2 regions of the Geobacillus sp. 47C-IIb genome follow, and region 2 is predicted to be linked to the other one. Evidence: a T-box and tRNA genes for the amino acid it is inferred to sense, from the RefSeq annotation. Region 2 holds a T-box; the other holds one or more tRNA genes.
The links. The T-box of region 2 lies ahead of pheS (phenylalanine--tRNA ligase subunit alpha). A T-box ahead of a tRNA ligase gene usually reads a tRNA of that ligase, here a tRNA-Phe.
Positions count from the first base shown of each region.

Region 1 (19,328 bases), 1.5 Mb from region 2:
TGGTGAATTCGAGCGTTATCTAAAATCATCACTATTTTGCCTGTGGGATAGCGTTCTAACACAAGTTGAAGAAATCGAAGAAATGTTTCCGCGTCATAGCATTCTTCTTCGATGCAAAACACTTCCCCCTGTTTCGTAGTTCAACGTGCCAATCAGCTTCAGCCCTTGATGTTTTCCAAACGTCGGAATGATTCGTTGTTTTCCTTTGACAAACCATGTTTTTTGAATCGCTTGGTAATCACGAATCATCGACTCATCTTGAAAGAGGACATGGGCGATGTTCCCATCTACCAGTTTTTTTTACTTCAGGGAAGGTGATTTCGACGAATTCTTTTTGTTTCTCTTCATCGGCATTGGCTAGTGTATAGGTCGGTTTCGTATAGCTTAGCCCTAACCGATGCAGAATGTCACTTGTTCCGCGAAGCGTGTATGTTGGCCCCCACTTTTGTTGAATGAGTTCAGCGATTATCGCAAGCGTCCAATTATATTTTGCTTCGAATCCCACATCTACGGGGAGCTGATGTTCAATGATCAAAGCCAGCTCTTTTTCCTGCTCAGGGGTCAATCGACGTGGGGCGCCAGGTGAGTATTTCATCTCCAGTCCATCAAGACCGCGCTGGGCGTAGGCATGAATATAGTTATAAATAGTTTTCTTGGATCGACCAATAATCGTTGCGATTTCTCCTTTGGTATATCCCTGCAAATGAAGATAAATCGCTTGGTAGCGTTCATATGCTCGTTTACTTTTTGCTTCTTTCATGGCAGTGGACAACTTTTCGATCTCGTCTTTGTGATTTGGCATCATATTTTCTCTCCGTTCCCCTATTTTCTCTTTGTATTTATTCGCCGTGGAACGGGAGAAAACCTTTATTTCAATTTATATAGAAGACAAAACAGGTGAAAATAACATGGATTTATGTATAATTGCAACATAGAAGGAAGGCGGCAGCCTGTCTTCGTTTGTTCACTTCAAAGAGAGGCAGGAGGAGAAGGATGAACGCTATTGAAGTAGAGGAGTTGCGAAAAGAATTTAAAGTGCACAAAAGCCGCTCCGGCCTCGTCGGAGCGTTTCGTGATTTATGGACGCGCCGTTACATGACGGTTCGTGCGGTTGACGGCATCTCCTTTACCGTCAAGCAAGGGGAAATGGTCGGCTATATCGGCGAAAACGGTGCTGGCAAATCGACGACGATCAAAATGTTGACTGGCATTTTGACACCGACATCCGGTCGCATCATTGTCAATGGGATGAACCCGCATAAGGAGCGGGAGAAATTTGTGCGGACAATCGGTGTTGTCTTCGGCCAGCGCTCACAATTATGGTGGGACATCGCTGTTCAAGAGTCGTTCCGACTGTTAAAAAAGGTGTACCGTGTCCCGGATGAGCAATACGCTCGCCATATGAGCGAAGTAATTGAGATGCTTGAGATCGGCCCGCTCCTTGACAAACCGGTGCGCAAGCTGTCGCTCGGGCAGCGGATGCGCTGCGAGCTCGCCGCTGCGCTCATTCACAATCCGCCCCTATTGTTTTTAGATGAGCCGACAATCGGTCTAGATGTGCTTGTCAAGCTCAACATCCGCCAGTTTTTGAAACAGTTGAACGAACGGTATGGAACGACGATTTTATTGACGACGCACGATATGTCGGATATCGAAGCGCTGTGCGAGCGGGTGATTATGCTCGATGAAGGGAAAATCATTTACGATGGTTCGCTTGAGCAGTTAAAAGAAAAATGGGGGCAAGGAAAACGGGTCGCCTTTACATTTGCTGAAGGAAAGGACGCCTCCATCTTGCAAGAGCTGACCGCCGGATTGGATGTTGTCTGGAAAAAAGGCGAACAGTCCAACGTCTGGGTGGCGCACGTTCCATCAGGAGGAGTTCCGGAAGTCGTCAGCCGCGTCGCCGCCCGCTATGCGCTGCAAGATATCCGCATTCATGAAGTGTCAACGGAAGAGATTGTCCGCAATATCTATGAGGAAGGTGCGGTCCATGGATAAATATGTGGAAATGATCCGCATCCGCTTTTTAATGATGCTTGCCTATCGGACAAACTATTATACTGGCATTCTTATTTATGCTATTAACATTGCGGCGTATTATTTCCTTTGGGCGGCTATTTACGGGGACAAACCGTCGATGCAAGGGATGTCGCTTGGACAAATGACGACGTATGTTGCCATTTCTTGGCTGTCAAGGGCATTTTATTTTAACAACATCGACCGTGAAATCGCTATGGAAATTCGCGATGGAAAAGTAGCGACCGAGCTCATTCGCCCATACAGCTATTTAGGGATGAAGGCGGTTCAAGGGCTCGGCGAAGGGTTGTTCCGTTTGTTCTTTTTGTCGTTGCCCGGGCTTTTAGTCGTGTCGCTCTTTTTGCCGCTTCAGTTTCCAGAAAACGCCCATACATGGCTGTCATTTAGTTTGTCGCTCCTGCTTAGCTTTGTTATTTATTCAGAGCTGAACTTGCTAGCGGGGGTGGTGACGTTTTTTACATTCCGTAACGAAGGGTTGCTCAGGGCGAAACGGTTTATCATCGATCTGTTTTCCGGGCTCATTTTGCCCGTTTCCTTTTATCCGGATTGGGCGCAACGACTGATGGATTATTTTCCGTTTCAGGCGATTAGCTACATCCCAAGCATGATCATTACGGAAAGCTTCCAAGGCGCCGACGTTCGTGACGGCTTGATCGTGCAGGTGGCATGGTGCGCGCTGTTGCTTTTACCAATCGGGTTGTTATGGCGGATGGCGAAAAAGCGGCTCGTCGTGCAAGGGGGGTAAACGATTGTTTTATATATCGGTCTTTTTTCAATACATGGCGCAATATATGAAAACAAAATTGCAATACCGTACCGATTTGCTCATTGAGTGGTTGTCCGACTTCATGGCTCAGGCAGTCAATCTCGTGTTTTTGCTCGTCGTTTTTGGCCATACACCGCTCCTTCACGGTTGGACGCGCGATGAAATTTTGTTTATTTACGGCTTTTTTCTTGTGCCGTATGCGGTATTTGGCGCTTTTTTTAATCTATGGGATTTCAATGAGCGCTATATTGTCCAAGGAGAAATGGACCGTGTGTTGACTCGCCCGGTGCACAGCCTATTTCAGATCATTCTCGAACGGATGGAGCTCGAATCGTTGTTAGGGGCTATACCGGGATTGATCATTATGGCGTACGCTAGTGTCCGGTTATCGCTGACGTTTCATTGGTATGACTTCTTTATCTTTATTTTACTTGTGATCGGCGGTGCGTTCATTTACGCCGGCATTTTCATTTCGCTGGCAACCATTAGCTTTTTCGCTGATGCTCGCACCTCGATTATGCCGATGATGTACAACATTAGCAGCTATGGCCGCTATCCGATCGATATTTATCATCGGGTCATTCGCTATATTTTAACATGGGTGCTTCCGTTTGCCTTTGTTGGCGTCTATCCGGCTTCGTATTTTCTTAACAAGCAAGAGTGGTATGATTATGCGTTTATGACCCCGGTTGTTGGCGCGCTGTTTTTCGCCATCGCTATAATGCTTTGGAACGCCGGGGTTAGGAGGTACCGAGGGACGGGGAGTTAACTGCCTCGTCCATTTTTTTGCTTAATGGAGGTTGTCATGAAAATGACAAACAACGTCCAAACAATTGCCATAATCGTTTACGCATAGTTTCGATTTCATCGCGTAAAATAATTTGTGAATGTATTCACAATAATAAGAAGGGAGAATAGTGATGAAAAACGGAGGAGGAAACAGAGTAGCGGTTGTCGGCACAGGGTTTGTCGGTTCCAGCTATGCATTTGCTTTAATGAATCAAGGGATTGCTGATGAGATTGTGCTCATTGATGCAAATGAAAATAAAGCCAAGGGCGATGCGATGGATTTAAACCATGGGAAAGTGTTTGCACCGAATCCCACCAACATTTGGTATGGGGATTATCGTGATTGTCGTGATGCTGATTTAGTCGTCATTTGCGCCGGTGCCAACCAAAAACCAGGTGAGACGAGGCTCGATCTAGTCGATAAAAATATCGCCATTTTCCGTTCGATTGTCGAATCGGTTATGGCGTCCGGGTTTCAAGGGTTGTTTCTTGTCGCTACCAATCCGGTCGACATTTTGACCTACGCGACATGGAAGTTCAGTGGCTTGCCTTATGAGCGGGTGATCGGTTCGGGGACAATTTTAGATACGGCACGGTTCCGCTTTTTGTTAGGTGAGTACTTCGATATTGCCCCGACGAATGTACATGCCTACATTATTGGCGAACACGGCGATACTGAGCTTCCGGTCTGGAGTCAGGCTGATATCGGCGGCGTGCCGATCCGCAAGTTGATCGAATCAAAAGGAGAGCAGGCAAGGGAAGAGCTGGAGCACATTTTTGTCAACGTTCGTGATGCCGCTTATCAAATTATCGAGAAAAAAGGGGCGACGTACTACGGCATTGCCATGGGGCTCGCCCGCGTGACGCGCGCCATTTTGCATAACGAAAACGCTATTTTGACCGTCTCGGCTTACTTAGACGGTTTATATGGCGAACGTGACGTCTATATCGGTGTACCGGCGGTCATCAACCGTCATGGTATTCGCGAAGTGATTGAGCTTGAGCTAGACGATAACGAGCAAAAATGGTTTCAACATAGCGCAGCGACACTGAAAGGTGTGTTGGCTCGCTCCTTTGCGCAGTAAGTCAAGGCGTTAACTTTCTACAAAAATGGAGAAGGGCTCTGCTAAACGGGTAGTCTAGGCAGGCAGCGCAGCTTGACGCTGCTGTTTCAAGTACGATCACTATCGAGATCGCGGCGGTTCACTCCGTCATAATTGTCCATTCGGCCACGTATATATGAACAACGGACAAGGATGGAGGGAATGTGATGGATTACGCCTTCCTCGGAGTGGTTACCGCCGTACTGCTCGGTAGCATCACCTCAATTTGGACAGCGCGCGTTCAAGCGACGCACCGCCTCTCACTCGACAGTCTGTGGGTGCTCGTTCAATGGTATGTAACGATGCTGCTCGGTTTTGCCATGATTTATATGATTTTGCAGGTGAATGGCCATGCAGTGTTCACTCCGTCCTCAAATAGCGACGTGGATAACCGCTTGTCTTTGCTTGGGGATAGCTTGTACTTAAGCGGCATAACGCTCTTATCAGTGGGATACGGAGATGTGACCCCGATCGGCATCGGACGGTGGATCGCGATCACTGAGGCGTTGCTCGGCTACATTATGCCAGCTGTCATCGTAGCGCGCACCGTATTTGATTGGGACCGCCGCTAACAGTTGCAATTTTCTTCCCACTCCGTTACGCTAAAAGAAAATAAAGCAGACGGAGGGAACGTCATGATAATTGCCATTGGCCAACCAGCCCCGGATTTCACCTTGCCGGCAAGCAACGGGAAAATGGTTTCGCTTTCAGACTTCCGAGGCCAATATGTCGTGCTTTATTTTTATCCGAAAGACATGACGCCTGGATGCACGACTGAAGCATGTGACTTTCGTGACCGCTATGAGCAGTTTACCAGGTTGAATGCCGTTATTTTAGGGGTAAGCACGGACCCAGTTAAGCGGCATGAAACGTTTATTGAGAAATATCAACTGCCGTTTTTGCTTCTTTCCGATGAACAACATCACGTAGCAGAACTATATGGGGTTTGGAAGAAAAAGCGGAATTTTGGTAAGGAATATATGGGCATTGAGCGCTCGACATTCATTATTGCTCCCGATGGAACGTTGGTAAAGGAATGGCGCGGGGTGAAAGTAAAAGGACACGTCGATGAGGCGCTTGCGGAAGTTGCCCAATTGGCCTCATCTAGGTAAGCGTCCAAGCGACATAAACTGTTTTACATATGATACATAGTAACCTCCTCAAATGAATGAAATGTGGTGGGCGGAAAATATTTCTGCCCCCTTTTTTTGTTAAAAGAACGTTTAAGCCCATATATTAATGGTATCTATATTGACAAAAGGCATACATTCCTTGTAGACTAATTATAAATATTATAAAATGATAATTTTTTTTATCTTTTGCAGAGAGTGAGGTGCATGACGGTGTCTGTCAACGAGCAACTGAAGGAAGCGCTGGACATGCTGAAAAAGACGGGCATACGCATCACGCCACAGCGTCATGCGATATTGGAGTATTTGATCAGCTCGATGTCCCATCCGACGGCTGATGAAATATATAAAGCGCTCGAAGGGAAATTTCCTAATATGAGCGTAGCTACCGTCTACAATAACTTGCGCGTCTTTAAAGAGGTCGGGCTTGTCAAAGAGTTGACATACGGTGATTCGTCAAGCCGGTTCGATTTTGTCACATCCAATCATTATCACGTCATTTGTGAACAGTGTGGCAAAATCGTGGATTTTCATTATCCAGCGCTCGATGAAGTTGAGCAGCTAGCTGCTCATGTTACTGGATTTAAAGTCGATCATCATCGCATGGAAGTGTATGGAGTATGCCCTGACTGTCAAAACGAGAAGGGGCGGACACATTAAAAAAGCTGATAGCGCGACAGCGGCTATCAGTTTTTTCTTTTTTTATTGTATTTCTCATCGAATTCTTTTCCTTCAAGTTCGCGATCCAACGTCAGGGGCTCGCGGCAAAACATACATAAATCAACGCGTCCAAGCATTTTCGTCACCTTACCGCATGATGGACAAACGACTTGGACAGCTCTCGTTGAGAGTGTACCGATCCAAAAGTACACGATGCCACTTGCGACGAGAAATAAAAGTCCAAGCACCATAAACAGCGTCATGATGATCGGGGACGTGCGGAAAAACAGCCCAAGATACATGACGATGACGCCGACGAAAATCAAGCTTAAAGCAAATGTGCGAATTTTGTTGATTTTACTCGAATATTTGATACCCATGGTCGTCCCTCCTACATACATCACTATACCATAAAACAGGGGACAATCGTGAAGGAGAAATCAACAAAATTGATGGGCGTTTTTTACTCAGAATAGAGGAATTTCTCGTCTTTTGTCGAATAACGAACGACAACAACGAATTCTCATCTTTGCCGAGGAACGAACGATAGCAATAAGACATAGATTGTGGGATGCATGTAATCGCAGCATAAACGGCCGCTAGCAACATTTTTGTTATCTGTATAAAACAAGGTTGAATCATTGACGACGTTGGAAGGGAGGAAGCCGTTACAGAAAAACAACTGGCCCCAAAAGTGAAAGAAAATATGCTCTCTCCGTCGATTTTTTTGAGGGGGAGAGCTCGGAAGATGTCACAGCTTTACCTGTTTTCTGTAACGGGAACGATTTATGGAAGAATTGCTGCGTCCCATTTATCAAGAATGGGCAAGCCGTTGCAATACGCTCGGAATTTTACTGATTGAGAAAAATGAGGGACATGAGACGGTGACAGATACGTTTGATGCGTTGTTGCTCGTCATTGTCGATTTGCAAAGTGAGCCATTGTTTTTAAAGCATTACTCGATTAATGGTGAGAAGGCAGCACTTTATGCAGTGAATGAACAAAAATTAAACGAATGGTTTGTTCTCGGGTCACATCGAAAGGCCGTCGATTGGGTATTCAATGGAAAAATCGTGTTTGACCGCAATGACTACGTTTGGCAGTTGCGTCAACGTCTTGAGCAATTTCCTCCTAGGGAACGGCAGCTGAAAATGGGATTGGAATTTGCCAAACTGATTCGTCGTTATACTGATGGCAAGGCACTGTTTAGTGCTCGACATTGGCTTGATTCATACAACCATATGATGCACGCCTTGCACCATTTAGCACGGTTAACAGTCATCGAGCATGGCCTTTATCCGGAAGTGACGGTATGGAATCAAGTAAAGCAAATGGATGGGCAAATTTATAAATTATATGAGGAGTTAGTCGGTAGCGAAGAACCGCTTCCAAAACGACTCGAGCTTCTGTTGCTGGCGAGCGAATTTTTAATTCATTCTTTTGTGGCACCAGGATCCTCCCATTTATGTGAGGTGCTAAAGCAAAAAGAGGGAGCGTGGAGTATCGAGGAAATGACCCACCACCCACAGTTTGCCCCCTATTCGGTCGACCTTACCATCATGCTTGAATATTTAGTAGAAAGAAAAGTGTTAAGTGCGGTAGAGGTACCGACAAATGGGGAAAAAATGTTTGAACGTTATTATACTTTGCAGGAAGAGAAAAACTGATGAGCCTTTCCGTCTGGGCTCCCCTTTGTTTAACCTGTTTCAGAAAGAGGTTCCTCAACTTTGAGGGGGAAGTGTCATTGTACGGAATCACACCCGTTAACTTTTTGTAATGAGACGGGGGAACCCGAGCGCACCGCCTTCGCTATCGTAGGCGGAAGGAGCGTATCAATTTCGGTTAGGCATGAAAGTTTAGATCATGAACACAGAATGGTTGAAGAAATTTCGGCAGCCCAGCAAAGATGGGCTGTCTATCCAAAAAAGTAAAAAAAGCTATTGACTTCTATGTCGAACGATGATATATTTTAAATCGCTGCCGCGACGAAAAAACGTTGCGAAGCAAGATGAATAAAAAAGTGTTGACAACTCATAATAAACATGCTAACATATAGAAGTCGCTTCGAGAGAGCGAAAAACAAACTTGTTCCTTGAAAACTGAACGAAACGAAGCGCAAGTCAATCAACTTTCTTTTGGAGAGTTTGATCCTGGCTCAGGACGAACGCTGGCGGCGTGCCTAATACATGCAAGTCGAGCGGACCGGACGAGAGCTTGCTCTTGTTTGGTCAGCGGCGGACGGGTGAGTAACACGTGGGCAACCTGCCCGCAAGACCGGGATAACTCCGGGAAACCGGAGCTAATACCGGATAACACCAAAGACCGCATGGTCTTTGGTTGAAAGGCGGCTTCGGCTGTCACTTGCGGATGGGCCCGCGGCGCATTAGCTAGTTGGTGAGGTAACGGCTCACCAAGGCGACGATGCGTAGCCGGCCTGAGAGGGTGACCGGCCACACTGGGACTGAGACACGGCCCAGACTCCTACGGGAGGCAGCAGTAGGGAATCTTCCGCAATGGACGAAAGTCTGACGGAGCGACGCCGCGTGAGCGAAGAAGGCCTTCGGGTCGTAAAGCTCTGTTGTGAGGGACGAAGGAGCGCCGTTTGAATAAGGCGGCGCGGTGACGGTACCTCACGAGAAAGCCCCGGCTAACTACGTGCCAGCAGCCGCGGTAATACGTAGGGGGCGAGCGTTGTCCGGAATTATTGGGCGTAAAGCGCGCGCAGGCGGTCCTTTAAGTCTGATGTGAAAGCCCACGGCTCAACCGTGGAGGGTCATTGGAAACTGGGGGACTTGAGTGCAGGAGAGGAGAGCGGAATTCCACGTGTAGCGGTGAAATGCGTAGAGATGTGGAGGAACACCAGTGGCGAAGGCGGCTCTCTGGCCTGTAACTGACGCTGAGGCGCGAAAGCGTGGGGAGCAAACAGGATTAGATACCCTGGTAGTCCACGCCGTAAACGATGAGTGCTAAGTGTTAGAGGGGTCACACCCTTTAGTGCTGCAGCTAACGCGATAAGCACTCCGCCTGGGGAGTACGGCCGCAAGGCTGAAACTCAAAGGAATTGACGGGGGCCCGCACAAGCGGTGGAGCATGTGGTTTAATTCGAAGCAACGCGAAGAACCTTACCAGGTCTTGACATCCCCTGACAACCCAAGAGATTGGGCGTTCCCCCTTCGGGGGGACAGGGTGACAGGTGGTGCATGGTTGTCGTCAGCTCGTGTCGTGAGATGTTGGGTTAAGTCCCGCAACGAGCGCAACCCTTGCCTCTAGTTGCCAGCATTCAGTTGGGCACTCTAGAGGGACTGCCGGCTAAAAGTCGGAGGAAGGTGGGGATGACGTCAAATCATCATGCCCCTTATGACCTGGGCTACACACGTGCTACAATGGGCGGTACAAAGGGCTGCGAACCCGCGAGGGGGAGCGAATCCCAAAAAGCCGCTCTCAGTTCGGATTGCAGGCTGCAACTCGCCTGCATGAAGCCGGAATCGCTAGTAATCGCGGATCAGCATGCCGCGGTGAATACGTTCCCGGGCCTTGTACACACCGCCCGTCACACCACGAGAGCTTGCAACACCCGAAGTCGGTGAGGTAACCCTTACGGGAGCCAGCCGCCGAAGGTGGGGCAAGTGATTGGGGTGAAGTCGTAACAAGGTAGCCGTACCGGAAGGTGCGGCTGGATCACCTCCTTTCTAAGGACGAAAAGCGGAAGCGCCGCGGTCGGCTCTCGAAGCCAAATGTTCTTCACCCGTAGGGGTGCTTGCACCCCGAGGGGGGAAGGTTATTTGGCAGAAGAGAGCCAGGCGCTGGAGCTAGACATCACGAAAAGCGGAGGCCGTTAATGGCCAATCATTAACAAATTGCGCTTTCGTTTCGTTCAGTTTTGAAGGAATGAGAATTCCTTCAAATCGTTCCTTGAAAACTAGATAACCGGAAAAGCTGAGGTGCCGCGGTCAGCTCTCGAAGCCAAATGTTCTTCACCCGCAGGGGTGCTTGCACCCCAAGGGGGGAAGGTTATTTGGCGGAAGAGAGCTAGGCGCCGAAGCTAGACAATAAGGAAGAAGCCGAAACGCGCTGTAGGTTAAGCTAGAAAGGGCGCACGGTGGATGCCTTGGCACTAGGAGCCGATGAAGGACGGGGCAAACGCCGAAACGCTTCGGGGAGCTGTAAGCAAGCGTTGATCCGGAGATGTCCGAATGGGGAAACCCCCTGCCCGTAATGGGGCAGGATCCATGCCTGAATCCATAGGGCATGGAGGGCACACCCGGGGAACTGAAACATCTTAGTACCCGGAGGAGAAGAAAGCAAATGCGATTCCCTGAGTAGCGGCGAGCGAAACGGGAACAGCCCAAACCAAGAGGCGTGCCTCTTGGGGTTGTAGGACCGCTCAGATGGGAGTGAGAAAGGAACGGGGTAGACGAACCGGTCTGGAACGGCCGGCCAGAGAAGGTGACAGCCCTGTAGTCGAAACTTCGTTCCCTCCCGAGCGGCTCCTGAGTACGGCGGGACACGGGAAATCCCGTCGGAAGCAGGGAGGACCATCTCCCAAGGCTAAATACTCCCTAGTGACCGATAGTGAACCAGTACCGTGAGGGAAAGGTGAAAAGCACCCCGGAAGGGGAGTGAAAGAGAACCTGAAACCGTGTGCCTACAAGTAGTCAGAGCCCGTTTATGGGTGATGGCGTGCCTTTTGTAGAATGAACCGGCGAGTGACGATGGCGTGCGAGGTTAAGCCGAAGAGGTGGAGCCGCAGCGAAAGCGAGTCTGAATAGGGCGTTTGAGTACGTCGTCGTCGACCCGAAACCAGGTGATCTACCCATGTCCAGGGTGAAGGCCGGGTAACACCGGCTGGAGGCCCGAACCCACGTACGTTGAAAAGTGCGGGGATGAGGTGTGGGTAGGGGTGAAATGCCAATCGAACTTGGAGATAGCTGGTTCTCCCCGAAATAGCTTTAGGGCTAGCCTCAAGGTGAGAGTCTTGGAGGTAGAGCACTGATTGGGCTAGGGGCCCTCATCGGGTTACCGAACCCAGTCAAACTCCGAATGCCAATGACTTATCCTTGGGAGTCAGACTACGAGTGATAAGATCCGTGGTCAAGAGGGAAACAGCCCAGATCGCCAGCTAAGGCCCCCAAGTGCACGTTCAGTGGAAAAGGATGTGGAGTTGCGAAGACAACCAGGATGTTGGCTTAGAAGCAGCCACCATTTAAAGAGTGCGTAATAGCTCACTGGTCGAGTGACTCTGCGCCGAAAATGTACCGGGGCTAAACGTGCCGCCGAAGCTGCGGGATGACCGTTGGTCATCGGTAGGGGAGCGTTCTAAGGGCATCGAAGCCAGACCGGAAGGACTGGTGGAGCGCTTAGAAGTGAGAATGCCGGTATGAGTAGCGAAAACAGAGGTGAGAATCCTCTGCGCCGAAAGCCTAAGGGTTCCTGAGGAAGGTTCGTCCGCTCAGGGTTAGTCGGGACCTAAGCCGAGGCCGAAAGGCGTAGGTGATGGACAACAGGTTGAGATTCCTGTACCACCTCCTTCCCGTTTGAGCGATGGGGGGACGCAGGAGGATAGGGTGAGCAGGCGGCTGGAAGAGCCTGTCCAAGCAGTAAGGCTGGCCAGTAGGCAAATCCGCTGGCCGTAAAGGCTGAGCTGTGATGGCGACGGATTTGATCCGGAAGTCCCTGATTCCACACTGCCAAGAAAAGCCTCTAGCGAGGGAAGAGGTGCCCGTACCGCAAACCGACACAGGTAGGCGAGGAGAGAATCCTAAGGCGCGCGGGAGAACTCTCGTTAAGGAACTCGGCAAAATGACCCCGTAACTTCGGGAGAAGGGGTGCTCTTTGGGGTGATGAGCCCCGAAGAGCCGCAGTGAAAAGGCCCAAGCGACTGTTTATCAAAAACACAGGTCTCTGCGAAGCCGAAAGGCGAAGTATAGGGGCTGACACCTGCCCGGTGCTGGAAGGTTAAGGGGAGCGCTTAGCGCAAGCGAAGGTGCGAACCGAAGCCCCAGTAAACGGCGGCCGTAACTATAACGGTCCTAAGGTAGCGAAATTCCTTGTCGGGTAAGTTCCGACCCGCACGAAAGGTGTAACGACTTGGGCACTGTCTCAACGAGAGACCCGGTGAAATTATACTACCTGTGAAGATGCAGGTTACCCGCGACAGGACGGAAAGACCCCGTGGAGCTTTACTGCAGCCTGATATGGAATTTTGGTATCGCTTGTACAGGATAGGTGGGAGCCAGGGAAGCCGGAGCGCCAGCTTCGGTGGAGGCGTCGGTGGGATACCACCCTGGCGGTATTGAAATTCTAACCCGCACCCCTTATCGGGGTGGGAGACAGTGTCAGGTGGGCAGTTTGACTGGGGCGGTCGCCTCCCAAAAGGTAACGGAGGCGCCCAAAGGTTCCCTCAGAATGGTTGGAAATCATTCGGAGAGTGCAAAGGCACAAGGGAGCTTGACTGCGAGACGGACAGGTCGAGCAGGGACGAAAGTCGGGCTTAGTGATCCGGTGGTTCCGCATGGAAGGGCCATCGCTCAACGGATAAAAGCTACCCCGGGGATAACAGGCTGATCTCCCCCAAGAGTCCACATCGACGGGGAGGTTTGGCACCTCGATGTCGGCTCATCGCATCCTGGGGCTGTAGTCGGTCCCAAGGGTTGGGCTGTTCGCCCATTAAAGCGGTACGCGAGCTGGGTTCAGAACGTCGTGAGACAGTTCGGTCCCTATCCGTCGTGGGCGTAGGAAATTTGAGAGGAGCTGTCCTTAGTACGAGAGGACCGGGATGGACGCACCGCTGGTGTACCAGTTGTCCCGCCAGGGGCACCGCTGGGTAGCTATGTGCGGAAGGGATAAGCGCTGAAAGCATCTAAGCGTGAAGCCCCCCTCAAGATGAGATTTCCCATCGCGTTAAGCGAGTAAGATCCCTCGAAGATGACGAGGTTGATAGGTCCGAGGTGGAAGCGTGGCGACACGTGGAGCTGACGGATACTAATCGATCGAGGGCTTAACCTAGAAAAGCGGAGGCCGCCCGCCTATCGGCGAGACGTGCTGGAGGGCCTGCGAGGAGGCTCGAACCAAGCAAAGCTTGGTTCTGCGTGGGTGGTGCCACAGGAGCGTATGCAATGTGTCGCCGCCACAGCAGGACCGAAGCGTCGCGAGCCGATGGCGGCCGGAGCTAGACAGTACGAAAAGCGGAGGCTTCTTCCCCCAAAAACGGTTATCTAGTTTTGAAGGAATGAAAAAAAGCTTGACAATAAGCTGTTTTTCATTATAATAATACTTGTCTGTTGTTGCCTAGTGGTGATAGAGGAGAGGAAACACCCGTTCCCATCCCGAACACGGAAGTTAAGCTCTCCAGCGCCGATGGTAGTTGGGGCCAGCGCCCCTGCAAGAGTAGGTCGCTGCTAGGCATGATAAATGGAGGATTAGCTCAGCTGGGAGAGCACTTGCCTTACAAGCAAGGGGTCGGCGGTTCGATCCCGTCATCCTCCACCACTTTCAATCGTCGCGGGGTGGAGCAGTCCGGTAGCTCGTCGGGCTCATAACCCGAAGGTCGCAGGTTCAAATCCTGCCCCCGCAACCAAAATGGTCCCGTAGTGTAGTGGTTAACATGCCTGCCTGTCACGCAGGAGATCGCGGGTTCGAGTCCCGTCGGGACCGCCATTATTTCAAAACTATGAAATAAAAAATCACATGCGGCTCGGCAGCTCAGTCGGTAGAGACGAGCATCAGCATCATCGAATTTGCTGCGAGTTGCCTCGACGCATCATACTTCCTCGAATCCGCTAGTAGAGGAAGAGGCACAGGGTAATTCAATGAACGAGGTAGAAAATAACATATGGCTCGGTAGCTCAGTCGGTAGAGCAAAGGACTGAAAATCCTTGTGTCGGCGGTTCGATTCCGTCCCGAGCCACCATCATTGTGGATATGCCGGCTTAGCTCAATTGGTAGAGCAACTGACTTGTAATCAGTAGGTTGCGGGTTCAAGTCCTGCAGCCGGCATCCCTCATATGAGCCATTAGCTCAGTAGGTAGAGCATCTGACTTTTAATCAGAGGGTCGGAGGTTCGAGTCCTCCATGGCTCATCACAATGCGGAAGTAGTTCAGTGGTAGAACACCACCTTGCCAAGGTGGGGGTCGCGGGTTCGAACCCCGTCTTCCGCTCCACTCGTTTGCCGGGGTGGCGGAATTGGCAGACGCACAGGACTTAAAATCCTGGGGTAGGTAACTACCGTGCCGGTTCGAGTCCGGCCCTCGGCACTTGCGCTCGTAGCTCAATTGGATAGAGCATCTGACTACGGATCAGAAGGTTAGGGGTTCGAATCCTCTCGAGCGCGTTGACGGGAAGTAGCTCAGCTTGGTAGAGCACACGGTTCGGGTCCGTGAGGTCGCAGGTTCAAATCCTGTCTTCCCGATTTTCCTGTGGGGCCTTAGCTCAGCTGGGAGAGCGCCTGCTTTGCACGCAGGAGGTCATCGGTTCGATCCCGATAGGCTCCACCATTCAAATATATAAATTTGGCGGTGTAGCTCAGCTGGCTAGAGCGTACGGTTCATACCCGTGAGGTCGGGGGTTCGATCCCCTCCACCGCCATTATTATCGGACCTTTAGCTCAGCTGGTTAGAGCAGACGGCTCATAACCGTCCGGTCGTAGGTTCGAGTCCTACAAGGTCCACCATTATTACGTTACTTTTTGGAGGAGTACCCAAGTGGTTGAAGGGGTCGGTCTTGAAAACCGAGAGGCGTCGCAAGGCGCGCGGGGGTTCGAATCCCTCCTCCTCCGCCATCCATTTATCCATGAATAAATTTACATCATGCCGGCTTAGCTCAATTGGTAGAGCAACTGACTTGTAATCAGTAGGTTGCGGGTTCAAGTCCTGCAGCCGGCACCATCAATGTGGCGGCTATGGCGAAGTGGTTAACGCACCAGATTGTGGCTCTGGCATGCGTGGGTTCGATTCCCACTAGTCGCCCTTTCTCTTCTTCCTTAATTTATATTTGTTGCGGGTGTAGTTTAGTGGTAAAACCTCAGCCTTCCAAGCTGATGTCGTGGGTTCGATTCCCATCACCCGCTTTTATGGGCCTATAGCTCAGCTGGTCAGAGCGCACGCCTGATAAGCGTGAGGTCGGTGGTTCAAGTCCACTTAGGCCCACCATTTTCCATTGCATATTGTCAGATGATTCGATATAATACTAATCGAGCATTTCTTGATTATTCCGCAATAGCTCAGCGACGAGCCCTTACTTCATCGAATAGGCTACGAGTTGTCCCGACGCATTCAGCTTCTTTGAATTGGCTAGTAGAGGAAGGGACACTGAGCATAAACATCCTCGAATAAGCTGAATCAGCTAGTAGAGGAAGAGACGAAGTAGATTTGGAAGAATGTTTCTTAGTTATTCCGCAATAGCTCAGCGGTAGAGCAACCGGCTGTTAACCGGTAGGTCGTAGGTTCGAATCCTACTTGCGGAGCCATTATGGAGAAGTACCCAAGTGGCTGAAGGGGACGGTTTGCTAAACCGTTAGGTCGCAGTTTTGCGGCGCGCGGGTTCAAATCCCGCCTTCTCCGCCATGATTGGCCCGTTGGTCAAGTGGTTAAGACACCGCCCTTTCACGGCGGTAACACGGGTTCGAATCCCGTACGGGTCATCGTTGTTGGCACCAGATATTCTGGTGCCCCTTTTATACGACGAATTTTGTCGATTTTTGCGTTTTTTCTTGCCATGTACGTACTGTTTTGTTATAATGAGTTTCGTTAAGTTTTAAATAAAATATTGGGGACAACGCAGTGTTTCGTTTCGTCATAGAACGAGGCATTGCGTTTTTTTATTATACTAGCAATTGTGCGTCGGCCTCACCGCCATGGATTTGCGTAAACATCGTTTGAATAGCCTGAAGTTGGCGATTGGCAACATCTTCAGGAATCGATGGAAGAAAATAAACGATTTGCAAAGCGTTTTTCGTTCCTTTTGTCACCGCTGTGCGTTTGGAATCGACGATTGGGCTGCCGAACGGACCGTGTTCATCTTTGCTGACGAGTTTATTCGCAAAGTTGACGGTGCGTCCATTTAGAGCTATGTATTCATCTTGTTCTGTACCTACGGTAATCATCACGGATCCTTGGATACAATCAAGATCGTAAATGCCGAGTGGTATTTTATAATAGAGCGAAAAGAAGTTGTTTACATCGACTGCTGAATGGATCGATGGAACAAAGTTTTTTTTCTGGATACGACGGTATAAGCTTTCACTTGAGGGTCGGTAACGCCCTGGATCCGTGCCGATTTGTTTGAATGCCTGACGCCATTCGGCGAGCTCGGGAATGTCGGCGATGGCTTTTTCCTGTAGCTCAAAGTAAATCGACTTTTGAAACAGTTCAAGCCGGCCTTTTAACATTTGCGGCGAGTCGCCGATTTCGATATGGTGGTAGCGGATCACGCCAAATTTGCCCGAAGGAAGACGTTGTTTTAATTCTTCTGATATGATGCATTTCATATGAATCACCCCGTGTTTCATTTTACCATATACCTCGAAGGGAGGGAAAATAATGGACATTGTCTCTTTGAAACAGGAAGTGATTGAATACAGCCGGTCGATCGGCATCGATAAAATCGGTTTTGCAAGCGCTGATCCGTTTGTGGAACTAAAGGAGCGGCTTCGTCGGCAACAGGAGCTTGGCTATCAATCCGGATTTGAGGAACCGGATATTGAAAAGCGGACAAATCCGTCGTTGCTTCTTCCCGAGGCGAAATCGATCATTGCCATTGCGCTTGCCTATCCATCAAAAATGAAAGATGCTCCACGCGGGACGAAAAATGAGCGGCGTGGCCTTTTTTGTCGTGCATCGTGGGGAAAAGACTATCATGATGTGTTGCGGGAACGTTTACGCCAACTTGAAGAATTTTTACTTGCGAAGGTACCACATGCCCGTGTTCGTTCGATGGTGGATACGGGAGAACTCGCTGACCGGGCCGTGGCAGAGCGGGCAGGGATCGGTTGGAGTGGGAAAAACTGTTCCATTATTACGCCGGAGTTTGGTTCGTACGTGTATTTGGGTGAGATGATTACAACGATTCCGTTTCCGCCCGATGAACCGATCGAAAACCGGTGCGGCACATGTACGAAATGCATCGATGCGTGCCCCACAGGGGCGCTCGTGCAAGGGGGACAACTGAATGCGCAGCGGTGCATCTCATTTTTGACGCAAACGAAAGGCTTTTTAGCCGATGAATTTCGTGAGAAAATCGGCAATCGGTTGTACGGTTGCGATACGTGCCAGTTGGTCTGCCCGGAAAACAAGAAGAAAGATTTCCACTTGCATCCGGAATTCGAGCCGGATCCCGAGGCAGCGAAACCGAAGCTCATCCCGCTTCTTCAGGTAAGCAATCGTGAGTTTAAAGAGAAATTCGGCGCAATGGCAGGCTCATGGCGCGGGAAAAAACCGATCCAGCGCAACGCCATTTTGGCGCTCGCCCATTATAAAGACCGGACAGCTGTTCCGCATTTATTGCGGCTGCTGAAAGAAGACAGCCGTCCCGTCATCCGTGGGACAGCAGCGTGGGCGCTCGGGAAAATCGGGGATGTAAGTGCCAAGCCATATCTCGAAGAGGCAAGACAAACGGAAACAGATTCAGATGTAGTCGCCGAAATCGAAAAAGGGTTGAAACTGTTGACAGAGGTAAAGGAATAGGGAAAAAACTGCCGCTTCCTCACATAAGGTAGTAACAAAAACGAAAGTGGGGAGCGGCATGAAAAAGCGGCTGCATGATTGGCTCGATAAGCGGGCGCACTCATTTGTCTCGGAAAGCAATATCCAAGGCGATGAAGAAATTACTAGGAAGCAGCAACTTTGCCAAAGGCGTGGGGCAGAAATTGTCCGTTGCACTATTCGAGGGCAAATTATCGGCAGACAGACAGTCGAGCGAGAGACAAAAATGGTTTATATTGCCCATCATCAATTTTTAATTAAGCACGGGGCAACTTTATATATTGAGGAGCAAGTCGAGGAGCGATGCGCCCGTTTTTTAGGCACCGAGTTGGTGGATGATAAACGGGTTAGCCGGATGGGGGAATACGTTGAAGCGCCTCGTGTCGAACGTGAGCAATGGACAGGAGAGCGCCTTTCTTACCAATATGACCGTGCTCAGGCGGTACGGTATGCAGAAACGTGGTGGAATCGGCATAACCCGGCGTTTCCGTCTTTTTCTGTTGATTGCACGAACTTTGTTTCCCAATGTTTGTATGCGGGCGGAGCGCCAATGACCGGCTATCCGAACAGGGCGCGGGGATGGTGGTGTCAAAACGGAAGCTGGAGTTACAGCTGGGCGGTCGCCCATTCGCTGCGCTGGTATTTGAGTGGATCGCGCATCGGTCTACAGGCGGTGGAAGTCCCTGAACCAGAACAATTGATGGCAGGTGATGTCATTTGTTATGATTTTCAAGGGGATGGACGCTTCGACCATTCCACCATTGTGGTGGCCAAAGACCAAGATGGGATGCCGCTTGTGAATGCCCATACGACGAACAGCCGAATGCGGTATTGGTCATACGAAGATTCGAGCGCCTATACGCCGAACATCCGGTATAAATTTTTTCACATCATTGATCGCAAATAAACGACGTTGTTGAGGTGAACGAAATGCCGCTTCATGTAGTACTATACCAACCAGAAATTCCAGCAAATACAGGGAATATCGCCCGCACATGTGCGGCGACGGATACAGCGCTTCATTTGATTCGTCCGCTCGGGTTTTCGACGGATGATAAAATGTTAAAGCGCGCCGGGCTTGACTATTGGCCATATGTCAATATTTCGTATTACGACTCCATTGACGAGCTGTTTGCCCGATTTCCG
Region 1 covers NZ_CP061473.1:2,533,038-2,552,365, forward strand. Annotated here, with positions in the region: partial or broken gene IC804_RS12730 (IS630-like element ISBs2 family transposase) at 1-805, opposite strand, end outside; gene IC804_RS12735 (ABC transporter ATP-binding protein) at 994-1,998, shown strand; gene IC804_RS12740 (ABC transporter permease) at 1,991-2,782, shown strand; gene IC804_RS12745 (ABC transporter permease) at 2,787-3,572, shown strand; gene IC804_RS12750 (L-lactate dehydrogenase) at 3,724-4,677, shown strand; gene IC804_RS12755 (potassium channel family protein) at 4,863-5,267, shown strand; gene bcp (thioredoxin-dependent thiol peroxidase) at 5,331-5,807, shown strand; gene perR (peroxide-responsive transcriptional repressor PerR) at 6,033-6,485, shown strand; gene IC804_RS12770 (YgzB family protein) at 6,512-6,865, opposite strand; gene IC804_RS12775 (nucleotidyltransferase-like protein) at 7,274-8,152, shown strand; rRNA gene IC804_RS12780 (16S ribosomal RNA) at 8,618-10,174, shown strand; rRNA gene IC804_RS12785 (23S ribosomal RNA) at 10,562-13,490, shown strand; rRNA gene rrf (5S ribosomal RNA) at 13,772-13,888, shown strand; tRNA gene IC804_RS12795 (tRNA-Val) at 13,898-13,973, shown strand; tRNA gene IC804_RS12800 (tRNA-Met) at 13,985-14,061, shown strand; tRNA gene IC804_RS12805 (tRNA-Asp) at 14,066-14,141, shown strand; tRNA gene IC804_RS12810 (tRNA-Phe) at 14,319-14,394, shown strand; tRNA gene IC804_RS12815 (tRNA-Thr) at 14,408-14,480, shown strand; tRNA gene IC804_RS12820 (tRNA-Lys) at 14,491-14,563, shown strand; tRNA gene IC804_RS12825 (tRNA-Gly) at 14,571-14,645, shown strand; tRNA gene IC804_RS12830 (tRNA-Leu) at 14,653-14,738, shown strand; tRNA gene IC804_RS12835 (tRNA-Arg) at 14,742-14,815, shown strand; tRNA gene IC804_RS12840 (tRNA-Pro) at 14,820-14,893, shown strand; tRNA gene IC804_RS12845 (tRNA-Ala) at 14,903-14,978, shown strand; tRNA gene IC804_RS12850 (tRNA-Met) at 14,996-15,069, shown strand; tRNA gene IC804_RS12855 (tRNA-Ile) at 15,078-15,154, shown strand; tRNA gene IC804_RS12860 (tRNA-Ser) at 15,172-15,262, shown strand; tRNA gene IC804_RS12865 (tRNA-Thr) at 15,293-15,368, shown strand; tRNA gene IC804_RS12870 (tRNA-His) at 15,377-15,449, shown strand; tRNA gene IC804_RS12875 (tRNA-Gly) at 15,480-15,550, shown strand; tRNA gene IC804_RS12880 (tRNA-Ile) at 15,556-15,632, shown strand; tRNA gene IC804_RS12885 (tRNA-Asn) at 15,875-15,949, shown strand; tRNA gene IC804_RS12890 (tRNA-Ser) at 15,954-16,046, shown strand; tRNA gene IC804_RS12895 (tRNA-Glu) at 16,052-16,123, shown strand; gene IC804_RS12900 (B3/B4 domain-containing protein) at 16,304-16,969, opposite strand; gene queG (tRNA epoxyqueuosine(34) reductase QueG) at 17,022-18,164, shown strand; gene IC804_RS12910 (amidase domain-containing protein) at 18,223-19,089, shown strand; gene trmL (tRNA (uridine(34)/cytosine(34)/5-carboxymethylaminomethyluridine(34)-2'-O)-methyltransferase TrmL) at 19,113-19,328, shown strand, end outside.
Region 1: it encodes a tRNA-Phe, which carries the amino acid that the T-box ahead of pheS (phenylalanine--tRNA ligase subunit alpha) is inferred to sense. The anticodon was not compared.

Region 2 (10,900 bases):
GAGAAAAACAAGTCGACCGGCGCTCCTTGAGCGATTTGTTTTTGCAAGGCGCCGGATGACCCAAAATTATAGTGAATGCGGATATTCGGATGTTCATGCTCGAAGGCGGTTTTCACTTCCTTTAGCGCGTCTTGCAAACTGGCAGCCGCTGAGACGGTGAGCTCAACCGGTTGTTTTCCACCTTCTGATCGACCTGCGTCACACCCGTGCAACCCGACAAGTAAAACCATCGCAATGATCACAGCTCGAACGCTTCGCATCGTTCTCCCCCTTTTTTCGCGATGGGCGCGAATAGAAAAACAGGGAGCTGCCTACGCTCCCTGCCTAACACAGCCGCGGCATTACCCGCGCAACACCGCGCCAAACTGCTCCTCGACCGCTGCCAAAACCCGTTCATGGACGGCAGTAACTTCTTCATCAGTGAGCGTCCGTTCCGGATCGTAGTAGCGGAGCGAGAAGGCGAGCGATTTTTTCCCGGCCGGCAGACGGTCGCCTTTATAGACGTCAAAGAGGGCCACGTCTTTTAATAGCGGGTTCCCCGCTTCGGCGATCGCCTGCTTGAGAGCACCTGCTTCGACATTGTCGTCGACGACTAAAGCGATGTCGCGCACGACTGACGGGAAGCGCGGAATCGACTCGTAACGGATCGTTTCGCCTTCTGTATTCAGTAGCTCAGCGAAGGCGAGTTCAAAGACATACGTTTCTTTCAAATCGTACTCTTTTTGTACAGCCGGATGGAGCTGGCCGACAAAGCCGATCTCTTTGCCGTCAAGCACAATCTCCGCCGTCCGCCCCGGATGCAAATCAGCACGCTTCGCCGGACGGTAGCTGATGCGATCAGACAGCCCAAGCAGGGCGAACAAGCCGTCAAGCACGCCTTTTGCAACATAGAAATCAGCTGCTTTTTTCTCTCCTTGCCAAAGGTGGGCATGCCATAAACCGGTGATGACGCCGGCGAGCCGTTCTTTTTCCGCCGGTTGGACGTTTTCCCCCTTGGACAAATAGACAGAGCCGATTTCATATAGCGCGACGTTCTCAACTTGGCGGGCACGGTTGTAGCTCGCCGCTTCGAGCAAATGCGGCACCAAGCTTTGCCGGAGAACGCTCCGCTCCTCACTCATCGGCAACGCCAAGCGGACTGGTTCGGTTGTCTCCAAAGCAAACCGCGTCGCTTTGTCCGGACTAGTAAGCGAATACGTGATCGCCTGGAACAAGCCCACGCCTTCGAAATAGCGGCGGACACGGCGGCGTTTCGCTTGGTACGGTGTCAACTCGCCCGGTTTTGCTTCGGCCACCGGCAAAGTCGCTGGCAAATGGTCGTAGCCATACAAACGGGCGACTTCCTCGATAATATCTTCTTCGATCGTAATATCGCGGCGGCGCGATGGAACATGGATTGTAAACGTTCCATTATCTTCCGTAAACGAGAATTGCAAGTTTGAAAGAATGCCAGCCACTTCCTCTTTCGTCATCGCTGTGCCGAGGACGCCGTTGATGCGTTCCAGCGCCACCGTTACAACAACCGGCTCTTCTTTCCATGTATTAGCTTCCACGATACCGCTGACGACCTCGCCGCCGGCGTATTCTGCCATCAAAGCAGCAGCGCGCTCGAGCGCTTCTTTCGTCCGCGCCGGATCAATCCCTTTTTCAAACCGGGTGCTCGCTTCGCTGCGCAACCCGTGGTCTTTCACCGCCTGGCGGATGACCGGGCTCGTAAAATACGCGGCTTCGATGAACACTGTTTTCGTGTCATCCTGCACTTCCGAGTTCGCTCCGCCCATCACACCGGCTAAGGCGACCGGCTCACGGCCGTTTGTGATGACGAGATGATCTTCAGTCAGCTTCCGCTCGACATCGTCAAGCGTCACGATCATTTCTCCCGCCTTGGCACGACGAACGACGATCTCCTTCGAACCGAGACGGTCGTAGTCAAACGCGTGAAGCGGCTGGCCGTACTCAAGCAAAATGTAGTTGGTGATATCGACAACATTGTTGTGTGGACGAATGCCGGCCGCCATCAAGCGCGCTTGCATCCAAAGCGGCGACGGGCCGATTTGGACGTTTTTCACGATCCGTCCGGCGTACAGCGGATTGTCTTCCGGCGCCTCGACACGGACAGAAATGTAGTCATGGACGCTTTCTTCATTTTCGTTCACCGCCGTTTCCGGCAACTTCACATCGCAGCCGAGAATCGCAGCGACTTCGTAGGCAACGCCAAGCATGCTTAAGCAATCGGCGCGATTCGGCGTCAAGGCGAGTTCGAGCACTTCATCGTGCAAGCCGAGCCATTCAAGCGCATCAGCGCCGACCGGCGCGTCGCTTGGGAAGACGAAAATGCCTTCGGCGTATTCTTTCGGCACGACTTTTGTTTCAACACCGAGTTCTTGGAGCGAGCAAATCATGCCGTTCGACTCTTCGCCGCGCAGCTTCGCCCGTTTGATTTTAAAATTGCCCGGCAGTCTCGCCCCAACTTTCGCTACAGCAACTTTTTGCCCCTTGGCGACGTTCGGGGCGCCGCAAATGATTTGCACCGGCTCTCCTTCGCCAAGATCAACAAGACATTTCCGCAGTTTATCGGCGTTTGGGTGTGGCTCGCATTCGAGCACATGGCCGATGACGACTCCTTTCATTCCCCGCTCAAGCGCTTCAACCCGCTCGACTTCAATGCCGCTTTTTGTAATGCGATCAGCGAGTTGTTCCGCCGTCACGCCCGTCAAATCGACGTATTCGCCTAGCCAACGATAAGAAACGAGCATTCCCAACTCCTCCTTTTTCTTTTAGACACGCAAAAATTGTTGCAAGAAACGAAGATCGTTCTGATAGAAATGGCGGATGTCATCAATGCCGTATTTCAACATCGCGATCCGCTCCGGCCCCATGCCGAACGCAAATCCGGTATACGTTTTCGAATCAAAGCCGGCCATCTCAAGCACGTTCGGGTGCACCATGCCAGCGCCTAAAATTTCAATCCAGCCCGTACCTTTGCAAACGCTGCAGCCGTGCCCTTCGCAGCGGAAGCAGGACACATCGACCTCGACTGAAGGCTCGGTAAACGGGAAAAAGCTCGGACGAAAACGAATGTCGCGCCCTTCACCGAACAGCTTGCGGGCAAATTCGCGCAGCGTCCCTTTTAAATCGCTCATCCGGATGTTGCGGTCAACAACCAATCCTTCAATTTGCGTAAACTGATGTGAATGGGTCGCATCATCGGTATCGCGGCGATACACTTTCCCCGGGCAAATGATTTTTACCGGACCGCGCCCGCGATGTTTTTCCATCGTCCGTGCCTGCATCGGCGACGTGTGGGTGCGAAGCAAAATTTCTTCCGTAATATAAAACGAATCTTGCATATCGCGGGCCGGGTGTCCTTTCGGCAAATTGAGCGCCTCAAAATTGTAATAATCGGTCTCGACTTCCGGACCTTCGGCGACCGTATAGCCCATGCCGATAAACAAATCTTCAATTTCCTCGATGACGCGCGTCAGCGGATGAGGATTCCCCAGTTTCACCGGACGGCTCGGAAGCGTCACATCGATCGCTTCAGCCGCCAACTTCCGCTCGACTTCTTCTTCTTCCAGTTTCGTTTGTTTTGCTTCGAGCGCCTTTTGGATCGCCTCTCTTACCTCATTGGCAAGCGCACCAATTTTCGGACGCTCTTCTGACGGCAATGCTCCCATGCCGCGCAGCACTTCGGTAATCGGCCCTTTTTTGCCTAAATAGGCGACACGCACATCGTTGAGCGCTTTTAAATCGCCAGCTTGTTCAATTTTTTCAAGCGCTTCTCGTTCAAGCTCATGCAACCGTTCTTTCACGCCAATCCCTCCTCTAACAAAATAAAAAACCCGTCCCTCATAAGGGACGAGTTGTTGCTCGCGGTACCACCCTTGTTAACAGCGCAAACGAAGACGCACTGTTCCCTTCATTGCTATAACGGCCCGAAGCCGGATCACCTTTACATCCTGCCTGAGAGGATGGTCCCGGTGTCAACTCGGGAGGTGAACTTCACTTGCGTCGGCCATAAAAACGCTCCCAGTCTATGGCGTTTTCTCCCTGGATGGCGAGCAGCAAGCTACTCTTCTCCGTCATCGTTGTTATCGATATGGGAAATGTCGCTATTCATTATACGCAAACCAAGAGACAAAGGCAAGGTAAGTCAGAAATTTTTTACTGCGCCGTCTGCAAGGAGTAAAGTAAAATTCCAGCTGCAACGGCAACGTTGAGTGACTCGGCTTGGCCGTAAATCGGAATGTAGACATTTTCCGTTGTCATCTTGAGCAGCTCGCGCCGGACGCCGCTTCCTTCATTGCCAACTAAAAGCGCAAATGAGGATGATTGCGGGATGGCACGGTAGTCGACCGCATTCTCCAAGGCGGTGCCGTACACTGGAACACCTTGCTCTTTCAAGCGCGTGATCCATTCTGCCACATCGCCTTTGACAATCGGAAGATGAAACAACGACCCTTGGGTTGCGCGGATCACTTTCGGATTGTACAAGTCAGCGCATCCTTCTCCTAAAATGACAGCATCAATGCCGGCTGCGTCGGCAGTGCGAATCATTGTGCCAAGATTGCCTGGGTCTTGCACGGCATCAATGAGCAACGCCGTTTTCACACCTGTAAGCTCATGCGGCCGCTGACGACAGATGGCAGCGATCCCTTGCGGCGTTTCCGTGCTGCTGATCGCCTTCATCACCGTCTCGGTCACGATCACTACCGGAACATCGCTGACGTCCCAGCCGGGCGGGATCGTCGTCCGTTCATCCACAATCAACTCGACAAGCGGCGCTTGGCTTTTGACTGCCTCTTCAACGAGATGAAATCCTTCTAGCAAAAAGCACCCGGTTTCCTCGCGTCCTTTTTTCGTCAATAACTTTTTCCAATGCTTTACACGTGCATTTTTCGGCGATTCGATCCGCTTCACCGCTTCGCCCCCCAATGTTTGGCGATAAACTCGTCGCGCCCGGAAGCGGCACGATCTTGCTTGTAATGCTCCGGATTTTTCTTATGGTAGTTTTGATGGTGCTCTTCCGCCGGGTAAAACGTTGTAGCTGGCAAAATTTTTGTCACAATCGGCTTTGAGAAACGCCCACTTTCTTCTAACGCCCGCTTTGACTGCTCAGCGAGCCGGCGCTGTGTTTCGTTATGGTAAAAAATCGCCGTCCGGTATTGCGGTCCACGGTCATGAAACTGACCGCCGTCATCGGTCGGGTCAATTTGGCACCAATACAGCTCTAAAAGCCGCTCATATGGGAACACGTCCGGGTCAAACGTGATTTGCACCGCTTCATAATGGCCGGTCGTCCCTGTTTTCACTTGCTCATACGTCGGATTTTCAACATGCCCACCCGTATAGCCAGAGACGATGCCGTAAATGCCGTCCAGCTCTTCAAACGGCGTCACCATGCACCAAAAGCAACCTCCAGCGAATGTCGCTTTTTCCATTGTGTCGTCACCTCATACGTCAAGTTTCTTCATTTTGATATTTGCTCCCCATTATACCATAGACGTGAACCACCGATGTATAAATCCGCTGCCATTGGCAAACGATAACGTTGTACAACAACGGCAAACGAGGTGATGACAATGAATTTAAATCTTCGCCATGCGATTATGCACAATGTCGCAAACAATTCGAAAGATCAGCTCGAAAATACGATTGAAGACGCGATTCAACGTGGTGAGGAAAAGTATTTGCCCGGCCTTGGCGTCCTCTTTGAAGCCATTTGGACGAACGCCAATGAGCAGCAAAAAGACATGATGCTCTCCACGCTCGAGCAAGCAGTCAAACAGTAAGCAGTCGCTGGCGCTGCGGTCACCCTTCCCGCCTAGAAGGCTGATGAAACACAATGACTATGGGAAAAGGGAAACGTATTTCAACTTGAGAACGCCTACTATGAAGCTACATGCTCTGTTTCATCGCCCGCCTTCTAAACAGCGCCACCCCCAACACCTCGCCTCAACGAAAAAAGCCCGCCCGACTAGGGCGGCTTTTCCATTTTGATATAATAGGTAATCATAACAAATTGGAAGGGGAAAAACACTGCTGGTAAACAAAGCATATCCATTTAGAATCTATCCAAACAAAACATTTGGTTGTTCTCGATTCGTCCTTAACTTCTTTTTGAACAAGCAAAAAGAAAAAATAGCTATTAGCCTGAGGGATCCCTCAGTGTTCGCAGGAATCTCCCACTTCAAACAAACTGTAAGGCGGTTAAGCGGTGAGTAGTTCAACTCTCTTTCGGCCAATCATATCCCTCTGCTTACTAAAATAACTGCCCTGAGGCACGGCTCAACTAGTGAGACCGTTTTACTGCCGTCAATGCAAAAGCGGGTTGGAATACATCCGCCGGCAAAGCGAAAAACGGTCACAACATGTTGACCAATCAAGAAATTGGATAACAAGCGCCGCATACAAACCAGCACAATAAGTAGCGCTGTTTCTACCAAAAAGAAGGTGTCCCAAAACGTTCGGGACACCTGTTTCCTGTTCTGTATATACGCAGATCTTTTTCGCTAAAAGAGGCTGCCTTTTCAGGCAACCTCCTTACGCTCGTTATTCAAATGTAATTTGGTTCACTTTATCAGCATCAAGCCGTTTAATGACTTCAACTAATAGCTTGACCGTGTTTTCATAGTCATCGCGATGCAAAATGGAAGCATGCGAATGGATGTAGCGGGTTGGAATGGCAATCGTCAGTGACGGGACACCGCTGCCGGTTAAATGAATCGCCCCCGCGTCCGTGCCGCCGCCTGGCATGGCGTCAAAGTGATACGGAATGTTCAGCTCTTCCGCCACTTCGATGACAAATTCGCGCAAACCGCGATGCGACACCATCGTTGCATCGTATAGGACAATGTGCGGGCCGGCGCCGAGCTTGCCCATCGCTTCTTTTTCCGAGACACCTGGCGTATCGCCTGCCACGCCGACGTCAACGGCAAAAGCGATGTCCGGTTGAATGAATTGGGCAGCCGTGCGCGCCCCGCGCAAACCGACTTCTTCCTGTACCGTGCCGACACCATACACCGTGTTCGGGTGGTCAACGCCTTTCAGCTGCTTGAGCACATCAATGGCGATCGCACAGCCGATCCGGTTGTCCCACGCTTTGGCTAACAGCATTTTTTCATTGTTCAACACGGTAAACTCAAAATACGGTACGATCATATCGCCTGGGCGGACGCCCCACTCCATCGCTTCGTCACGGCTCTTCGCACCGATGTCAATGAACATATCTTTAATATCAACCGGTTTTTTGCGCGCCTCCGGCGGCAAAATGTGCGGCGGCTTCGAACCGATCACACCGGTGATGTCGCCCTTTTTCGTTACGATGGTCACTCGTTGGGCGAGCATCACTTGGCTCCACCAGCCGCCGAGCGTTTGGAAGCGGATGAATCCTTTATCATCGATTTGCGTGACCATAAAGCCGACTTCGTCCAAATGGCCGGCAATCATGACTTTCGGTCCGCCAGCTTTTCCTTCTTTTTTGGCGATCAAGCTGCCGAGACCGTCGGTCGTTACTTCGTCCGCATATGGGGCTATGTATGTTTTCATCACTTCGCGCGCTTCCCGTTCATTGCCCGGGACACCTTTTGCATCCGTCAACGCTTTCAGCATTGTTAACGTTTCGTCCAATTTTGCCATCTTGACACCCCTTTCCGTTTTTGTCCACTTTTTCATTATACCTGAAAAAGCTGGCGGTTGGCAAAATTCAATCATTTGCTCTCCAAAAAAGCTTAATACCGTTCGTTTTGCCGTTGATGGTTCACTTCATTTTTTCGACGGTACGCGGCGGTGATTTCATCTGGCGAAAAACCGAGCGCCGCGCCAAGGCACAAATATTCGGTAAACAGCTCGTGATAATCCGCACTCGCTTTCGTCATCCCGAACCGGTCAGCGGCGCGAAACACGGCGAGAAACTGTTCAACTAGCGGCCGTTGTGCCGAAGGAGACGTTTCACTTTCATAGAACAACCCGCATTCGAGTCCGAGCGACAAAAGGAAGTGCAACCCATCGACGTACTCTTCAAGCACTTTCTCTGCCGGTGAAGACGGCTTAACGCTCCAAAACTTAAAACAGCGTGTCTCGTTCGCCAGCTCACCAAGTTCAACAAGAAAAGCAAGATGCTTGCGCGCAAACAAATCTTCAGCCTCTAGGCCGTGCTGCGTTTCAATGCGTGTGTCTAACTCGCGTTGCATGTCGTAAAGCAAAGGCCAGTTCATTCTCTTCTCCCCTTTCTACCTCATCCACAGCCAATAAACAACGAACTCCGCCGCTGCCAACAGCGGCAAGCCGTATCGAAACACGCGATGGCGCGTTTTATGGCGAAACGTATACATGCCCGCCATAGCTCCGAAAGCTCCACCCAACCACGCCAGCAGCCAAAGCGTCCGCTCGGCGATGCGAAAACGATGGCGTCTCGCCTTATATTTATCAAGCCCCATGGCAAAAAAGCGAGAAGATTGACGGCTATTGCATATTGTATCATAAGGCCCCTCCCTCACTCCATTTCCTATGTAAATAAAAACGGCCATCCCCGTTCAGGATGGCCATTCGTATTACTTATTCAAGTTCGCTTTTGCCAAGTCAGCGAGTTGAGCGAACGCTGCTTGGTCGTTTACCGCCAAGTCAGCAAGCATTTTCCGGTTTACTTCTACACCGGCCAGTTTCAAGCCGTGCATGAGGCGGCTGTAGGACAAGCCGTTTTGGCGAGCTGCCGCGTTGATACGCGCGATCCATAATTTACGGAAATCGCGCTTCCGTTGACGACGGTCGCGATACGCGTACATGAGAGATTTCATAACTTGTTGGTTAGCAACTCTATATAACGCGTGTTTCGCGCCGAAATACCCTTTCGCAAGCTTTAATACTTTTTTGCGACGTCTGCGCGTCACTGGTCCACCTTTTACGCGTGGCATAATTTTTCCCTCCTACTGATCGGTCATTATTTCAAGTTGTCAAGCATTTGACGAATGCGTTTGAAATCGCCAGGCGAAACGAGCGCCGCTTTGCGAAGATGACGTTTTTGCTTTTTCGTTTTGTTAGCAAACAAGTGGCTCGTATACGCATGACCGCGTTTTAATTTGCCGCTCGCCGTTTTTTTGAACCGTTTGGCCGAGCCGCGGTGAGTTTTCATTTTTGGCATCGTAGTTCCTCCTTACTTGTTGTCATTTTTCGGTGCCAGCACTAAAAACATGTTGCGCCCTTCCAATTTCGGCGCCGTTTCGACGACCGCGATATCAGCGCATGCTTCCGAGAAGCGGTCAAGGACGCGCTGCCCGATTTCTTTATGGGTGATCGCCCGCCCTTTAAAGCGGATCGTCGCCTTCACTTTATCGCCTTTTTCTAAAAACTTGCGCGCATTGCGTAGTTTCGTATTAAAGTCGTGTTCCTCAATCGTCGGGCTGAGGCGCACCTCTTTAATGTTGATCACCTTTTGCTTTTTGCGCGCTTCTTTTTCTTTCTTTTGCTGCTCAAAGCGGAATTTGCCGTAGTCCATGATACGGCAAACAGGCGGTTTGGCGTTCGGGGCGACAAGCACAAGGTCCAAGTTGCGTCTTGCCGCGATCTCGAGCGCTTCCTGCTTCGACTTAATGCCGAGCTGATCGCCGTTTTGATCGATTAAGCGCACTTCGCGGGCACGAATTTGTTCGTTGATAATAAAATCTTTGCTAATAATGAGCCACCTCCAAGGTTTTTTCCGACTGTCTTGTTTGTCGGCAGAATCCCGCTCCTAACAAAAAAGCGCGGATGCACAAGGCACCCGCGCACGATGTTCGAATAAACCATTGACGAACCGTAACAACCTGCCAACAGCCACTTAAGCGTCGGTCAGGTGAGAAGCGGGTGCTTCTGCTTTCGTTACAAACAAGCAATCATTTCACTTTATACACTATACCACCTTGGTGATGGCATGTCAAGGATCCATTCTTGATAAACACAACGTCCTTTATTATAGCGGATCATTGTTTCGTTGACAAGAGAAAACTTTTGATTTGTGACAAAAAGTTTTGTTGCCCTTCGTGTTCCCGTTTCTGAGGCAGCGCAGCTGTTCACCTGAAAAAAGCAGCCCGGCAGGCGGGCATGCCGCCTACGGGCCGCTGTTGGCTCATCGTTTTTTCACTCGTTTTTGCCGCACATCTTCTTCTAGCATCGCGATAAACTTGTCAAGCGCCACAGTCTCGCTTTCTTTTTCACCGTAGCGGCGGACGTTGACCGCTCGCTCGGCCGCTTCTTTGTCGCCGACAACGAGCATATAAGGAATTTTTTGCATTTGCGCTTCGCGGATTTTATAGCCGATTTTTTCATCCCGTTCGTCGACTTCGACGCGGAAGCCGTTTACTTGCAGCGCTTGTTTCACTTCATACGCATAATCGAGATGGGCTTCCGACGATACCGGGATGACTTCCACTTGCACCGGGGCGAGCCACGTTGGAAATGCCCCTTTGTATTCTTCGATCAAGAAGGCGACAAACCGTTCCATCGTGGAAACAACGCCGCGGTGGATGACGACCGGGCGGTGCGGTTTTCCATCTTCGCCGATATATGTTAAGTCAAACCGCTCCGGCAAGAGGAAGTCAAGCTGTACAGTCGACAGCGTCTCATCTTTGCCGAGTGCCGTGCGCACTTGCACATCGAGCTTCGGTCCGTAAAACGCTGCTTCCCCTTCCGCTTCGTAGTAATCGAGGCCAAGTTCATCCATCGCCTCGCGCAGCATGCGTTGCGCCTTTTCCCACATCTCGTCGTCGTCGTAATATTTTTCTTTATCTTGTGGGTCGCGGTACGACAGGCGGAACGAATATTCGTCCAGCCCAAAGTCTTTGTATACTTCCAAAATCAAATTAACGACGCGCTTAAACTCGTCTTTAATTTGATCCGGGCGCACGAAAATATGGGCGTCGTTGAG
Region 2 covers NZ_CP061473.1:1,064,038-1,074,937, forward strand. Annotated here, with positions in the region: gene modA (molybdate ABC transporter substrate-binding protein) at 1-260, opposite strand, end outside; gene pheT (phenylalanine--tRNA ligase subunit beta) at 342-2,756, opposite strand; gene pheS (phenylalanine--tRNA ligase subunit alpha) at 2,778-3,812, opposite strand; T-box leader at 3,852-4,095, opposite strand; gene IC804_RS05405 (TrmH family RNA methyltransferase) at 4,165-4,920, opposite strand; gene msrA (peptide-methionine (S)-S-oxide reductase MsrA) at 4,917-5,441, opposite strand; gene sspI (small acid-soluble spore protein SspI) at 5,583-5,792, shown strand; gene IC804_RS18480 (helix-turn-helix domain-containing protein) at 6,070-6,225, shown strand; gene IC804_RS05425 (M42 family metallopeptidase) at 6,553-7,638, opposite strand; gene IC804_RS05430 (dUTP diphosphatase) at 7,731-8,216, opposite strand; partial or broken gene IC804_RS05435 (DUF1294 domain-containing protein) at 8,232-8,482, opposite strand; gene rplT (50S ribosomal protein L20) at 8,553-8,912, opposite strand; gene rpmI (50S ribosomal protein L35) at 8,939-9,139, opposite strand; gene infC (translation initiation factor IF-3) at 9,152-9,673, opposite strand; ribosomal protein L20 leader region at 9,727-9,858, opposite strand; gene thrS (threonine--tRNA ligase) at 10,103-10,900, opposite strand, start outside.